Regions from separate parts of the Mesorhizobium sp. P2_E10 genome, predicted to be linked through region 1. Evidence: riboswitches for the same ligand, from Rfam matches in the RefSeq annotation. Region 1 holds a riboswitch; the other holds the start of a gene.
What was found. Region 1 has a riboswitch for thiamine pyrophosphate ahead of thiB (thiamine ABC transporter substrate binding subunit). Riboswitches for the same ligand answer to the same signal wherever they lie in the genome.
Positions count from the first base shown of each region.

Region 1 (4,374 bases):
ATGCCACCGGCAGATTGGCGTCGCCGACGATGTTGGCGCCAAGCCGCGTCAGGGCCAGCACCACGGCAAAGGTCAGCGCGATCTGCAGCAGCGTTAGCGTGACGGCACGCGCGGGATCGAAATCGAAGCGCAGCGCCTGGTAGATGGCGACCTCCAGCGTCGTCGCGGCCGGCCCGCCACCCAGGATCAGCACGATGGTGAAGGAGGTGATGCAGAGCATGAAGACGAGCCCGGCGACGCCCGGCAGGGCCGCGCGCAATGTCGGCCACTCGATCAGCCGGAAGGCCGGCGCCGCGCCCATGCCAAGCTGGCTGGCCAGCCGCCACTGGTCGGCCGGTACCGTCCCCAGCGCCTCGAGGAACAACCGCACGCTGAGCGGCAGGTTGAAGAACACATGGGCGACCAAGATGCCGGACAGGCCATATATCCCGGGCCAGCTTTGGCCGCTGATCGCACCGAGCACGCCAGCGAAATAGCCGGCGCGGCCATAAAGGGCGAGAATGCCAAGTGCAGCGACGATGGCCGGCAGCGCCAGCGGCACGGCGAACAACTGCAGGATGAAGCCACGCCCTAGGAAGTGCGGATGCCGCGACAGCGCGCGTGCCACAAACAGCGCCGGCACTACGGAAAGCAGGGTCGAGAGCGCCGCCTGCCACAGCGTGAAGCGGGCGACACGCAGGAGATAGGGATCGAAGGCTGCCCATGCGCCCGAGAAATCGTGAGCGCCTTCGATGAGCAGCCCGGCGAATGCACCGCCGATCAGCAGCGCGATTGCGGCGAGCGCGACGATGCCGGCGGTGACGCGGGGGTCAGAGGACGCGCGCCTTCCACCCTCCCCCTTGTGGGGAGGGTCGGAGCGCGGATGCCGCGAAGCGGTGTCCGCGAACCGGGGTGGGGGTGAGGCTGGGCTCAGCGTCGCGACCCCCACCCCGCTCCGCTTCGCGGATCGACCCTCCCCACAAGGGGGAGGGTGAAGAGCGCGCTCATTTGCTCATCACCGCCAGCCACTCATCCACCCAGGCCTTGCGGTTGGCCGCGACCTCCTCGGGACTGAACAGCAAGGTCTTGGCCGGCTTGACCAGTTTGTCAAAGGCAGGGTTGAGCGGCTTGTCGGTCTTTCCGGCCGGGAACATCCAGTTGGTCTCGGGGATGACATCCTGGAATTTCGGCCCGGTCATGAAGGCGATGAACTTTTCCGCCAGCGGATTCTTCGCACCTGTCGTGGTGATGCCGGCAACCTCGATCTGCAGATACTCGCCCTCTTCGAAGGAAGCCGCCTGGTAGCGCTCGGTGTTTTCAGCGACCACGTGGTAGGCCGGCGAGGTGGTGTAGGACAGCACCATCGGCGCCTCGCCCTTGGTGAACAGGCCATAGGCCTCGCTCCAGCCCGGCGTCACGGTCAGCACCTTTGCCCTGAGCTTGGCCCAGGCTTCCGGCGCCTTGTCGCCATAGACCGACTTCACCCACAAAAGCAGGCCGAGACCCGGCGTCGAGGTACGCGGATCCTGGATGACGATCTTCTCGTCGGCACTGCCTTCGACCAATTCCTTCAGGCTCTTGGGCGGGACTTTTAGCTTTTCGGTGTCGTAGACGACGGCGAAATAGCCATAGTCGAACGGCACGAAAGTGTCGTCGCTCCAGCCGCCGGGCACGTTGACATCCGTCACCGCGCCATGCGGCGCAAACAGGCCGGAGGCCTTGGCCTCGGCGGTGAGATTGGTGTCGAGGCCGAGCACGATATCGGCCTTGGTCGCGGCGCCTTCCAGCTTGACGCGGTTGAGCAGCGCCACGCCGTCGGCGACCGAGACGAAGTCGAGGATGCACGCGCATTCGGCCTCGAATTCCTTCTTCACCGCGGGGCCCGGACCCCAGTCGGCGGTAAAGCTCTCATAGGTGTAGACGGTGAGCTTTTCCTGGGCCGATACCGGCTCGGACGTGGCAAAAACAGATGCCGCAAAAACTGTTGCTGAGACAAGAGAGTAAAAAAGCGTGCGCATCGGCGCCTCCTTCGTTCGCGTTGAAAGGAATTGAGGCGTCGGGCTATCCGAAACGTCTAATCCCTCCGCCGGTACAAACCGGATCAGGTTCAGCGGGTTGGCAAATCTGCCTCTCAGCCGGTCCGCGAAGATTGCGTCCGGCACCCCGTTAGAGCGTTTCGACACATAGGCCCGGCCGATCGACCGCGCAAGTGGGAGTTTGCCGCCTTCCGTTTCTCGTGCCGGGCTGGTAAGGGCCACCGGATATGAGCACATTCACCATCCTGCTTGGCGGCGATCTCATCCGCACGCCGCTGCTCGACCGCCAGGTCGAAGGCACGCGCGTCATTGCCGCCGATGCCGGCATCGGCCATGCCAGGATGCTGGGCGTGATGCCGGAACTCTGGGTCGGCGATTTCGATTCCGTGCCGGCCGATCTGCCGGACGATCTGGCGTCGGTGCCCCGCCAGGTGTTTCCGCCGGAAAAAGACAAGACCGACGGCGAATTGGCCATCGCCGCCGCGCTCGAACGCGGGGCAACCAGCCTGGTGCTGGCCGGCGCCTTTGGCGGCAAACGCGCCGACCATGCTTTCCTGCATCTGGCGCTCAGCATCCACCTGGCCGAGACCGGTACGCAGGTGCTTCTGACCAGTGGCGCGCAGGAGGGCATCCCGTTGCTGCCGGGCAAGGCCGGTTTCGACTATGCCGACGGCACGCTGTTTTCGATCCTTGGCTTTTCCGATCTGTCCGGCCTGACCGTCACTGGCGCCAAATGGCCGCTCGCCCATGTCGAGGTTGCCTTCGGCTCCTCGCTGACCATTTCCAACGAGGTCAAGGGCCGGCTCGAAATTGCACTGGGTGGTGGCCGCGCACTGTTGCTCGCCCACCCCTACCCTCTTCCAGAAAGCTGACATGGCGCCGCCGCTTCTCAATCTCGACGGGATAAAATTGACCTTCGGCGGCACGCCGCTGCTCGATGGCGCTGCGCTGACGGCATCGGCCGGCGACAAGATCGCGCTGGTCGGCCGCAACGGCTCCGGCAAGTCGACGCTCTTGAAGATTGCCGCTGGGTTGATCGAACCGCAGGACGGCGAAGTGTTCCGCCAACCCTCGGCGACCGTGCGCTACCTTCCACAAGTGCCCGACATGGACGATTTCGCCAGCGTCCGCGCCTATGTCGAGGCAGGATTGGGACCCGCCGACGATCCCTATCGCGCCACCTATCTGATGGAGCATCTCGGCCTGTCCGGCGAGGAACGGCCGAACGACCTTTCCGGCGGCGAGGCAAGGCGCGCCGCCCTTGCCCGCGTCATGGCGCCGGAGCCTGATATCTTGCTGCTTGATGAGCCGACCAACCATCTCGATCTCTCAGTGATCGAATGGCTGGAAGAGGAGCTCGCCCGCACCTCCTCGGCACTGGTGGTCATTTCGCACGATCGCCGCTTTCTCGAGCGCGTGTCGCGCGCCACCATCTGGCTCGACCGCGGCCAGACCCGCCGTCTCGACAAGGGTTTTGGCCATTTCGAGGAATGGCGCGACGTGGTGCTGGAAGAAGAAGAGCGCGAGCAGCACAAGCTCGGCCGCCAGATCGTGCGCGAAGAGGACTGGCTGCGCTATGGCGTGACGGCGCGGCGCAAGCGCAACATGCGTCGGCTCGGCGAATTGCAGACCATGCGCCAGCGCTTTCGCGGCCATCGCGGCGCCGAGGGCGCGGCAAACATGGTGGCCAGCGACGCCGCCGAATCCGGCAAGCTGGTGATAGAGGCGAAAAATATCGAGAAGAGCTTTGGCGACCTCACCGTGGTCAAGGGCTTTTCGACCCGCATCCAGCGCGGCGACCGCGTCGGCCTGGTCGGGCCGAACGGCGCCGGCAAGACGACGCTGCTCAAGATGCTGACCGGCGAGATGAAGCCGGATGTCGGCTCGGTGCGGCTCGGCACCAATCTGGAAATCGCCACGCTCGACCAGAAGCGCGAAGCCGTCGATCCGCAAGAAACGCTGGCGCAATATCTCACCGACGGGCGCGGTGAAAACCTTGTCATCAATGGCGAGCAGCGCCATGTCGTTTCCTACATGAAGGATTTCCTGTTCAAGCCGGAACAGGCGCGCACCCCGGTGCGTGAGCTCTCCGGCGGCGAGCGGGCGCGTCTGCTGCTGGCCCGCGTTTTGGCGCGGCCGGCAAACCTTCTGGTGCTTGATGAGCCGACCAACGACCTCGACATGGAGACGCTGGAACTGTTGCAGGAACTGGTCGCCGGTTTTGCCGGCACCGTCATCCTTGTCAGCCATGATCGCGATTTCCTCGACCGCACCGTGACCAGCCTGATTGCACCGGACGGTGACGGCCACTGGATCGAATATGCCGGCGGCTATTCCGACATGCTGGCGCAGCGTGGCG
Region 1 covers NZ_JBFUEK010000006.1:150,547-154,920, reverse strand. Annotated here, with positions in the region: gene thiP (thiamine/thiamine pyrophosphate ABC transporter permease) at 1-790, opposite strand, end outside; gene thiB (thiamine ABC transporter substrate binding subunit) at 984-1,997, opposite strand; TPP riboswitch at 2,041-2,155, opposite strand; gene AC1D0N_RS17910 (thiamine diphosphokinase) at 2,243-2,887, shown strand; gene AC1D0N_RS17905 (ABC-F family ATP-binding cassette domain-containing protein) at 2,889-4,374, shown strand, end outside.

Region 2 (4,374 bases), on a different contig from region 1:
CCGGCCTCGGCATAAAAACCTTTGTCGCGGGCGACGAACAGGCCGATGTGGTTGGTGTTGACGGTCCAGTCGAGCGCGACGGTGACTTTTTGCGGCGCCGCGAAAGCGCGTAAGGGCAGTCCGGCGACGAGCGTCAGCAGCAGGGCCTGGCGGCGTGTCAGTGAAATCATGGTCATTCTCCTTGTGCAGGGTTGAGAAGCGTGTCGAGGATTTCGGCTTCGAGGGCAGCAGTGTCCGCGCCAGAGCCGCGCGGCGGCACCTTGATTTCGCGCACGATGCGGGCCGGGCGGGCCGACAGCACATAGATGCGGTCGGACAGGAACACCGCCTCGCGCACGTCATGAGTGATCAGCAGCGCCGTCCAGCGGTGGCGCCGCCACATGGCCTCCAGCCAGCGCTGCATGGCCGCGCGGGTCAGCGCGTCAAGCGCGCCGAACGGCTCGTCGAGCAAAAGCATGTCGCGCTCCTGCACCACGGTGCGCAAAAGGGCGGCGCGCTGGCGCATGCCGCCGGACAGTTCGGAGGGATAATGCCGCTCGAAGCCGGCGAGGCCGAATTCGGCAAACAGCGGTGCGACGCGGGCGCGGGCGGCCTTGCGCCCGACGCCCTGCACCTCAAGGCCGAGCGTGGTGTTGTCGAGGATGCGCCGCCATGGCATCAGCGCGTCACGCTGCGGCATGAAGGCAAAATGGCGGCCATGGTCGTCGAGCGGCGCGCCGTCGAAGATCATCTCGCCCTCGCCTTTCAGCGCACCGGTCAGCAGCTGAAAGATCGTCGATTTTCCGGCGCCGGACGGCCCGAGAATGGAGACGAATTCGCCGGCGCCCACGCTGAGCGAAATGTCGGCGAGCACATCGAGGTCGCCGAAGCGCTTCTTGACGTGGCGCAATTCGAGCCGGGTCATTGCGCTCCCCCGGCCTGTCTAACCCGCTCCCACGGCATGGCCAGTCGCTGGATCAACACCGTTGCGCCGAACAGGATCAGCGTCAGCGCCGCGCTGACGGCGACGGCGGCCAGCACCAGATCGGGGCGGAAATTGTTCTTGGCGTTGAGCATGTAGATGCCCAACCCTTTTGCCGCGCCGGCATATTCGGCGAAGATGGCGCCGACCACAGCATAGGTGATGGAGATGCGCAGACCGGCGAAGAAATAGGGCAGCGCCGAGGGCAGCCGTGCCGAGAGGAAGACGCGCCAGCGCCCTGCCCCCATGGCGCGCAGCATCTGGCCGATCTCTTTCTCGGTGGCGTCATAGCCCTCAACCAACGCCACCAGCATCGGAAAGAAGGTGACCAGCGCGACCAGCACGATCTTGGGCATCAGGCCGAAGCCGAACCACAGCACCACCAGCGGCGCGATGGCGATGAGTGGCAAGGTCTGACTGACGATGAGCAGCGGAAACAGCGCGCGGCGCAGCGGTGGCGAGAAATCGACCAGCACCGACAGCACGAAGGCGGCGCTGAGCGAACACGCAAAGCCGAAAAGCGTGGCGCGGATGGTGGGGATGGCATTCTCGACCAGTGCGTCGCGGTTCAGCAGCGCCTGTTCCAACACACGCGACGGCGCCGGCAATATCGTCGGTTTGATGCCGGACCACCGGGCATACAATTCCCAGGCCAGCAGCAAGAGGCCGACCGAGGCGATCGCCGGTGCGACCGTTGCGATGGCGGCGATGAAGCCCGCGAGCGGGCGCGAAGGGGCGGATGGGACCACTGAAATAACCTTTGACGGACGGGCGCGACAGGAGCGCGCAAAAAGCTCAGACAGCGGACGGGCTGTTGGCCGATACCGTGACGTCGAGGGTTACGTGGCCGGCGCCCGGCCCGAAGCGGCAGAAGGCCTCGTTCAGCGCCGCAAACACCGCGCCGGCATCGCCGCGCAATTTGGTGCAGAAGTGTTTGGAGCGGTCGTAGACGCCGGACTGTTTGAGGAAGTCGATACAGCCGTAGATCTCGTCCATGTGATCGTCGGTGCCCATCACATAGAGCGAGAATTGCGCCGCTGTCGGCTGGCCGGTGGCGCCGGCCTTGCGCACCGCGGCAATGGCCGCGTCCTTGCGGGGCCCAAGCGGTCCGACGGGTCTGCTGAGCACATCGGTGCGGCAGATCGGGTCATCCGGCTCGCCAGGGCAGCCACGCGAGATCGCCGCCGACAGCACGCAGTGCTTGCCGCTTGCCGCTGCCGCCACGAACAGATCGCGCATCGCCGAAAACAACACTTCGGGCGGCCCCACCAGCAAGGTCGAGATGTCGTCGGTCTCGATCCTGAGCCTGTCGCGCCAGGGATCGAGCGCACCGAGCGCGCCAAGGATGACGCCGACGAAATCGTCGGTCATGGGATACAGGGAAATCTGTGCGCCAGAAAACATAGCCCGCCTCGCTCCGCTGGTATTACCCAGATCAGCTTCTAGGGTCTGTGGGCTTGCCGCCCCCGTCTCAGCCCCGACCGTACGGAGCACCCCTGTGGATTGGCGCGTTAAAGCACTGTTCGAAGGATTGCGGAAGGGGGTTTTTTCGACACGTGGCGGGAAAGCGTTGCGCCAGCTCGCTGCCACAACGTGTCAAAGGAGCCGATTTCGTACAAAATGTATTGACCGTCATTCGTACATAAAGTACTATTGCCAACCCATGGGAGATCCGGATGAGCACCGCAAACCACGCCGGCTTCGCCGATCTCTCCCGCCCGCTCATCTCGACAGCATCGATCGAACATCGCGAGCGTCTGGCCGGCGCATGGCGCATGGCCAGCCAGGACATCGCCGACGACATCCGCTTCATCCGCCAGTATCTGAAAGTCATTGCCGAGAAAGAGGAGAGGCTGTCGTCAGGCACCCTCGTACACAGCCGCGTTTACACCGAGGCCTGCGCCGGCTGGCTACCACAGACGGTGGCGCGCTATTTGCGCAATCTACGCCAGATCACCGAATGCGAGTTGGCGATGACGGCGGCCGGCATCCGCTTTGCGCTCTCCAGCTATGCCTGGGACGCGTGAGGGGCGCCCTTCCGGCCCGCTAATCTCGCCGAGCCCGTCCCGCGGTCGTCGACTGTCTCCCGACGACGCCTTCGCGGCTGCTCGGCGCGCGGGCGCGGCTCCAAGCCGAGGCAGAACGCGCCTCACTGCATCATGGGTGAGAGGCGGTTAGCCCTTGCCTGATTTGGGTTTGGCCGCCTTGGCGGCGGCTGCCGGCTTCGGCGCCGCTTTGGGCTTGCTGACTTTGGCGGCAGCAGGCTTCTTTGCGGCCGGCTTGGCTTTCGGCTTGGCAGCCGCGCCGTCTATTTCGGCCGTGGCCTGGTCCCAATGCTGCTGATGCGCGCCTTCGGGCCGGCCCGCCTTTTCCCAGATCGCGTGCGCCCGTTGGCGAATGCGTTCATGCCTGTCGTCCGTCACTCCTGCCTCCATCGGTTCGATTCGAATCCCGTGAGCAGGCACTGTTTTAGCTGAAATTTCGAGCGCCGTCTTTGGTGTCAACGCGAAGGCATCATATCCATCGGCAGTCAGGTCCTGTCGGACAACACCGCAACGCCAAGGAGCGCCGCCTTCTTGGTGATCAGGGCTTCCAGATCCGCATCCGAGCGCTCGGTTCCGGTGCGCTCCCGCACCATTGCAATCACTGTCCTCATCGACAACAGCGCACTGCTCCGCTCGGCGAGCAGTTTGTCGACGGATTTGGCCACATCGGGCGACTCGGCATGCCGCAACATGAGGGGCTCCTTCGATATCCCCAGCTGGCACTGCCCTGCCTGCCGCCCCCGTTCGGGGACGACAGGGAAGGCAAGCGTCAGTCGATGACCTCTACGATCTTGTGGGTGGCAGGGTCGACCAGAACGGTATGGTCGCCGACGACAGCGTATCTGTACTGAACGTCGGGAACCTCGATCGGCTGAAGTTCGACGGTGTCAGGCAGAGTGGAGCCGACATTCAGTTCGACGCCGAGGAGATTGATCGAAGCCAATGGGTGCTTGTGCACATATTCGCGAATGACCGTCTGCTGTTGGGGCGAAACGACCACCACGTCTTCGGCCGCGGCAACGCCAATGCCAGCCAGTAGAGCCAGGCCGGCAGCGGCAGGAATCAGAAGGTTTTTCATCGTTCTCTCCTGTTGTTTGCAAGCTTCGCCCTGCCCCGCCTGATGCGAGGACTTTCATGGTTCGAGGTGGCGAGCTCTATAGGGGGCAAACGTCGGGGGAAGCCTGTTGTTCCCTGAGAAATGGCTAATTGATCGGGACTCATTGATCCGGGGAACCGCATGGCGCCGTTGCGCATTGAAGGCGCTGCAACGCTTTCCGGGAGGTCTTCGACATGGATGAAATGCTGTTTCACGCGCCTGTGGCCATCGCTGTGGGGGCTGGCTTCAAACGCGACATCGCCTCACTGGCG
Region 2 covers NZ_JBFUEK010000002.1:93,877-98,250, reverse strand. Annotated here, with positions in the region: gene AC1D0N_RS05100 (ABC transporter substrate-binding protein) at 1-170, opposite strand, end outside; gene AC1D0N_RS05095 (ABC transporter ATP-binding protein) at 173-904, opposite strand; gene AC1D0N_RS05090 (ABC transporter permease) at 901-1,710, opposite strand; gene AC1D0N_RS05085 (YkoF family thiamine/hydroxymethylpyrimidine-binding protein) at 1,757-2,365, opposite strand; TPP riboswitch at 2,356-2,469, opposite strand; gene AC1D0N_RS05080 (hypothetical protein) at 2,638-2,988, shown strand; gene AC1D0N_RS05075 (DUF2934 domain-containing protein) at 3,136-3,384, opposite strand; gene AC1D0N_RS05070 (hypothetical protein) at 3,492-3,698, opposite strand; gene AC1D0N_RS05065 (DUF1236 domain-containing protein) at 3,776-4,084, opposite strand; gene AC1D0N_RS05060 (DUF982 domain-containing protein) at 4,297-4,374, shown strand, end outside.
Region 2: it holds a riboswitch for thiamine pyrophosphate, as region 1 does, so the genes downstream of both, AC1D0N_RS05085 (YkoF family thiamine/hydroxymethylpyrimidine-binding protein) here and thiB (thiamine ABC transporter substrate binding subunit) in region 1, are expected to answer to the same signal.